2 regions of the Mycobacterium sp. smrl_JER01 genome follow, and region 2 is predicted to be linked to the other one. Evidence: predicted binding sites of a transcription regulator. Region 2 holds the regulator's gene; the other holds the start of a gene.
The links. Region 2 encodes LexA, which represses DNA repair genes until DNA is damaged. Its sites were predicted from a motif close to CGAACANNTGTTCG; they were not measured.

Region 1 (3,409 bases), 1.9 Mb from region 2:
GCGTGTGTTTCGCCGCTATGTCGGCGTGCCGGTCAAATGGGTGTTGTGCCGGTACCGCCTGCAGAACGCCGCGCTGGAGATCGAGAGCGACCCGGCGGTGGACTTCGCCGACCTCGCGGTCCGGCTGGGATGGTACGACCAGGCGCACTTCATCAACGATTTCCGGGTGATGCTGGGCAGCACACCGGGGGAGTATGCCGCTACCTACGGACGGCGGCCTTGATCTGGCGCCACGCCGCCAACTTGCGGTCGTAAGACATGGTCTGTGCCGGGCTGGTGGACGGCAGCCGGGTGTAGGTCATGGTGTCCGGCGCGGTGACCAGGCGGTGGTAGTTCTTCTCGGCGGCGGCGCCGTTGAAGTACACCTGGGTGATCGTCGGGTGGGCAGCGAAGAATGCGGCGAAATCGTTGGGCACCATGCTGTCCGGCTCGACCGCCGAGTCGAGGCTGCCTACCCTTCGGCAGTGCCTGAGCACATCCCACACCGCGACGCCGGCCCCGGTCAGCGCGGCGACTCGGTCGCGGTAGGTGGCGGCGGCATCGAACCCGAAAAGCTCGGCGGTGATGCCCCAGAACGCGTTGCGCGGATGGGCGTAGTAGCGCTGCGCCTGCAGTGACGCGTCACCGGGCATGTTGCCGAGAATGAGTATCTGTGCGCCGGGCACTGCGAGCGGCGGGAAGCTCTGCAGCGTCGGGGACGTCATGCCTCCGACTATTCCGTATACGTTGGGGCACGTGGCCGAAGACCTCGATCTGGAGACATCCGAGCTGCTCGACGGGCTCGTCGGTGACGCGCGCATCGAGCGCGCCGAGCTGATCCGCTGGTTGATCCGGCGCGGCGTCGACGTCGACCAGATCAAGGGCAATCCGGCCCCGATGCTGTTGGCATCGCGGCGCGTCATCGGCGACGACGGGCAGTACGTGTCGGCGCGGCAGGCGGCAACCGATGCCGGTGTCGACCTGGAGTTGTTCGAGCGGATTCAACGCGCGATGGGTCTGCCTCGGGTCGAGGACCCGGACGCGGAAGTGTTCCTGCGCGCCGACGCTGAAGCCGCCAAGTTCACCCGCGATTTCCTCGATGCCGGGATCGACCCGGACGAGCTGGTGCAGATCACCCGGCTCTTGGGCGACGGGTTGTCGCGTGCGGCCGAGGCGATGCGCTATGCGGCACTCGCTGCCGTCATCCGCCCGGGCGCAACGGAGTTGGAGATTGCGCAGCAATCCGAGGTGCTCGTCGCTAGCCTGGCGCCGCTGCTGGGTCCGATGATCCAGGAGGTGCTGCTGCTGCAGCTGCGCCACGCGATCGAGACCGAAGCCGTCAACGCGACCGAACGGGCTGAGGGACAGCACCTTCCCGGAGCACGGCTGGTGACGATCGGGTTTGCCGATCTGGTGGGGTTCACCCGCCTCGGGGAGGCGGTTCCGCCGGAGGATCTCGAGAAGTTGTCGCAGCGGCTGGCCGACATGACGCGCGAATTCGCCGTTGCACCAGTGCGATTCATCAAGACAATCGGTGACGAGGTGATGTTGGTCAGCCCCGAGGCGGCGCCGCTGCTCGACACCCTTCTGAGACTGGTCGACGAGACCGAGGACGACGATGACTTTCCGCGGCTGCGTGCCGGAATCGCCACCGGGATGGCGGTGAGCCGGGCCGGGGACTGGTTCGGAAGCCCGGTGAACCTTGCGGCCCGCGTGACGGGGGCGGCCAGGCCCGGATCGGTGCTGGTGGCCGAAACGACGCGCGAGGAGATCGGTGAGGACGAACGCTTCACGTGGTCGTTCGCGGGCGGCAAGCACCTCAAGGGCATCAAGTCCGATGTGAAGACGTTCCGGGCGCGCAGAGCCACCATCCTCTGAATGTTCTAGGGCCTCTGAATGTTTCAGGGGGCCATTGTGGTTTCGAGGTCATTGTGGTTCTCGGTCACTGTGGTTTCTAGGGCGTCTGAAATTTCTGGCCTCTGAAATTTCTGGCCTCTGAAATTTCTTTGGTCACTGTGGTTTCTTGGGTCACATCGCGGGCGGATTTGTCGGTGCATCGAACTAGTGTTCGATACATGGGTTGCTCGCGGGAGGACGTGTTGGGGGCCTTCGATGCCCTCGACACGGTGATGCAGTCGATCCTGGCGTTGGATTACGACGCGCTCACTCCCGCCGAGCGGGTTCAGCTGGAGGCGCGGCTGGAACGCAACCTGCGCCGCATCCCCACTGTGGAACATCAACTGCTCGCCTCGGTGATCAGCGACACCGAACCCGCCCGGCTCGGCGAAGCGTCGTGGAAGACGGTGTTGACCACCTCCTTGCGGATCTCCGGTGCAGAGGCCCGTCGGCGGCTGAGGCGGGCAAAGACTCTGGGCCCGCGTCGCGGACTGACCGGGCAGCCCTTGCCGCCGCTGTGGGAAGCCACTGCCGCCGCCCAGGCCCAGGGACTGCTGAGTGAGGAGCACGTGGCGATCATTGCGAAGTTCCACAAGGACCTGCCCGCCTGGGTCGACGTCGATACCCGCGCCGAAGCCGACCGACACCTGGCTCACGCGGGTTCCGGGCTGGATCCCGAAGGCCTCGACGAGGCCGCCGGGGTGTTGCTGGCCATGATCGACCCCGATGGCGCCGAACCATGCGACCAGGAGCGGGCCCGCAAACGCGGCATTCGGATCAGCAAGCAACACCCCGACGGCACCGCCACCATCTCGGGCACCCTGACCCCCGAAGCCCTAGCCATCTGGCAGGCGATCTTCGCCAAAGAAGCCGCCCCTGGCGCCAACCTGCCCCACACCGACACCGACACCGACGCCGGCGACTGCGAGGTCGCCAACGGGGCGGGCGCCGAACCGCCCTCCGGTGAGGCGTCGGCTGGTGATCATGATCCGCCGCCCGAGCGACGGGGCTCTGATCCGCGCACCCAGGCCCAGCGCAACCATGACGCGTTCTTGGCGGTCGGCCGCCGCGTCCTGGAATCCGGCGAACTCGGCACCCACAACGGATTACCGGTGACGATGGTCGTGTCGACGACACTGCAGGAGCTGGAAAAAGGGGCCGGGATGGCGGTCACCGGCGGCGGATCGCTGTTGCCGATGCCGGACCTGATCCGGCTGGCCGCCCAGGCTCACCACTACCTGTATGTCTACGACCAGCACACCGGCCAATCCCTGTACCTGGGCCGGGCCAAGCGGTTGGCCAACGCCGCGCAACGAATCGTGCTGCATGCGCGCGACCGCGGCTGCACCCGCCCGGGCTGCACCGCCCCCGGCTACTGGTGCCAGGTCCACCACGCGATCGCAGACTGGAAAGACGACGGACAGACCGACATCGACGACCTGACGTTCGCCTGCCCGTCAGACCACCGCATGCTCGACAACACCGGCTGGACCACCCGCAAGAACGCCAAGAACCACACCGAATGGCACCCGCC
Region 2 (3,409 bases):
TGGCCCTGACTGCATCTTCGACCTGCTGCGCGAGCAGATTGAGCGCATCGTCGTCGACCTGACGGCCCTGGCAGGAGCGCCGCACACCGCGGATGACCTTCTCCCGGCTGAAAGGTTCGGTCACGCCGCTGCGCTTCACGACCGCCAGTACCGCGGTCTCGACCGTGGTGAACCTGCGCCCGCATTCAGGACAGGACCGGCGCCGACGAATGGCCTGACCTTCGTCGGTCTCCCGGGAATCCACGACACGCGAATCCGGATGCCGGCAGAACGGACAGTGCATCACCGCTCCTTCGCCGCATCGACAGTCAACCGCTTCGAACGCCCTTGAGCGTACCTGCGTCAGCCGCGGGTGGCGCAATGCCGGACTCAGCGGCGCGTACCTCATTGGACCGGTCCTCAGAAGGGTTGGGCCGCAGCGGTTTTGGAATCTCTGCGGGCGCCTCAGGCGACCGGCGCGATCAGTGTCTGGCCAGCGTCCAGCGCCACCGACTGCAGCTGATTCAACTCACGGATTCGGTCGATGACGTCGGCGATCGGGGCATCGGGGGCGACGCGCTGTGCCACCTGCTGCAACGACTCGCCACTGTGCACCTGGACCACTGTGAGACGCCCCGGCACGGCGGACTCACCGCCGGCCAGACCGCCGAACTGGCCGACGAGCCCGAGCCAGAGCGTGATCGCCGCGGCCACCAACGCCAGCAACACCGTGGTAACCGGCGTGATCGGGCGGCGCCGGTGCGATGCCCGCGACACCAGTACCCCGGTGCCCCGATAGCGAACGGCGGCGCCGCCGCCCGGCCGGCGGGTCGCCGGCCTACGGGCCGGGACCGCCGGCCGCACCCGGCCGTCACCGATCCGCAGCCGGGGCGCGCGCTCGAACTCGTTCCAGGTTGCGCGATCGTCGAGAATGGTCATCTGCTCGCCTTCCGTATCAGGACCGTTCGCTCTTGTGTTCGAACTCTAGTCGATCAGGTGTTCGATTGATAGAACACGTGATCGAACTGTTGCGAACGCTAACGCACGCCACCGACACGTCCCGGCGACGCGAAAAACGGCCGCGGTCCGTCCACAGCGGTTCGTCTGCACAGGGCGACACACCTCGAACACATGTTTGATTATCGGCGGCGGTCGCGTTACATTCAGGCCCATGAGTGACGACAGCAGAGACAGCACCAACGGCTCCGGCGCAGGCCGAGGCCGGGACTCTGGCCTGACCGAACGTCAGCGCACCATCCTCGACGTCATCCGCGCGTCGGTGACCAGCCGCGGCTATCCGCCGAGCATCAGGGAGATCGGCGACGCCGTCGGGTTGACCTCCACCTCATCGGTCGCCCATCAGCTCCGCACCCTCGAACGCAAGGGATACCTGCGCCGCGACCCCAACCGTCCGCGCGCAGTCGATGTCCGTGGCGCCGACGACGGCATCGCGGCCCCCGCCGCTCCCATCGTCACGACCGATGTCGCCGGCTCCGACTCGCTTCCCGAACCCACATTCGTGCCCGTGCTGGGACGCATCGCCGCGGGCGGGCCCATCCTGGCCGAAGAGGCTGTCGAGGACGTCTTCCCGCTGCCCCGCGAACTCGTCGGCGAAGGCTCGCTGTTCTTGCTCAAGGTGGTCGGCGAATCCATGGTCGACGCCGCCATCTGCGATGGCGATTGGGTGGTGGTCCGGCAGCAGAGCGTCGCCGACAACGGAGACATCGTGGCCGCGATGATCGACGGTGAGGCGACCGTCAAGACGTTCAAGCGCACCCGGGGTCAGGTCTGGCTGATGCCGCACAACCCGGCCTTCGACCCGATCCCCGGCAACGACGCGGCCATCCTGGGCAAGGTCGTGACCGTCATCCGCAAGATCTGACCGGCCCGCGCGTCGACCGGAACCCCGCAGACCGCGGTCTTACTCTCCCCGGACGAAACCGTTGGTGCGTGCGATTTCCTCGCTGGCAAACCAGATCTCGACCGGCGCCTCGTCGTAATCGCTGCTGTCCGGAGTCCAGAACAGGCCGGACTTGGTGTCGGCCTTAATCGGATACCCGTCGGGGATCTCGGCGGGATCGTCGAACGGCATGTGCAGCGCCGTCCCGAGCGGGGTGGGCTCGTCGATGTCGATCCGGGCGTGCCGGCCGGTGTCGGTGATCGCGTCATGCACCGGCGGGGCGGGCGGCGGCAGCACCGGGGCGGCCGGAGGCCTCCGATCGAACTCCGCCTCGTCACGGTCAGCGGCCGCGAAGTCACCCAGACCTGCCCGGTCGGCATCGTCGAGGTCCCGGTGCGCCCAGTCGGCCCAGTCGGCCCGGTCGGCCCGGTCGTCCCTGTCGGTCCTGTCGTCGCTGTCGTGCCGGTCGTCCCAGTCGTGGCTGTCGTCCCAGCCGTCCCGGTCGTCCCAGCTGTCGCTGTCGTCCCGGACCTCGCTGTCGTCGAGATCCGCCTCGTCGGGCCCCTCGACCACATCGTGGGACAGGTCCTCGGCGCTGGTGGCCTCGGGCGCCGGGTCGACCGTCACCACCCGCGTCGGAGCCGTGTCCACCGCGTCCGGGTCGTCCTGCTCACCGAGTGCGACGTTCGGCGCCTCGTCATCGCGCGCAGCGCTGTCGCCGACGGCCGGCGAACCCCAGAAACTGGGCGGCTCCGCACCGAAGTCCCTGCCCGTCGACGACGCGGCACCCAACGATCCGAGTCCTTCGCGGGCATACCGGTCGCCGAACACTTCGTCTTCGCGGCCGTCGTCGTCCTGGTCGTGCTGCGGCCCGCTCTCCGATTCGCCGAAGAACTGTTCGTCGCGGCGTCGACGCTTACGCAGCACGGCCAGCCCGACCAACCCACCCAGCAGCAGCAGCGGGACCAGCGCCAGCAACCACCACCAGGTCCACCTCAGCCCCGAGCTCTCGGTGTTCTCAGCCGCCTGGGGGGTCGGAGAGGACGCCTGTGGGGGTCCGGCCCCCGGCACTTCCAGCTCCGCCAGCTGTGCCGCCAGTCCGGCCGGTTCGGTGCTGAACTTCTGCGTCACCGTGTCCCAGGAGATGGCACCACCGCTGAATCGCTGGGTGATCACATCCCCGTTTTGTGTCTGATCCGACACCGGGGCGCCCAGCTCGCCGGTCGCCCCGCCGAGTTCGTCCCATGCGGCGTTCATCGCCCCGCGCACGATCACCGCACCGTGGTCGGGAGTCCAGAAGATGACCGGCTTGTCCTCTGCGGCGAAGGCACTGATGCGGCTCGCCGGTGCCAGGCCGCCGTCCTGTTCACTGGTGATCGGGAACCCGAGGTCCCCTTCCGGACCACCCACGCTCTGGTACTTGGCCAACACCTGTCCAGTCACCACGTTGGCGCCGGTGTCCGGGCTGTAGAAGATGGTGCCGTTGACGAAGTCCTGGCCCATTCCGTCGGACCCGATCTCGTATGGCTC

Region 1: a site for LexA is predicted at 2,037-2,050, ahead of ACNUDN_RS19845 (HNH endonuclease signature motif containing protein). Genes of this name have one in related genera too.

What each region holds. Positions count from the first base shown of each region.
Region 1 covers NZ_JBLXXK020000001.1:4,275,357-4,278,765, reverse strand. The annotation lists gene ACNUDN_RS19860 (AraC family transcriptional regulator) at 1-223, shown strand, start outside; gene ACNUDN_RS19855 (DNA-deoxyinosine glycosylase) at 201-704, opposite strand; gene ACNUDN_RS19850 (adenylate/guanylate cyclase domain-containing protein) at 736-1,857, shown strand; gene ACNUDN_RS19845 (HNH endonuclease signature motif containing protein) at 2,055-3,409, shown strand, end outside.
Region 2 covers NZ_JBLXXK020000001.1:2,382,130-2,385,538, reverse strand. The annotation lists gene nrdR (transcriptional regulator NrdR) at 1-283, opposite strand, end outside; gene ACNUDN_RS11275 (LysM peptidoglycan-binding domain-containing protein) at 445-918, opposite strand; gene lexA (transcriptional repressor LexA) at 1,151-1,861, shown strand; gene ACNUDN_RS11265 (LGFP repeat-containing protein) at 1,901-3,409, opposite strand, start outside.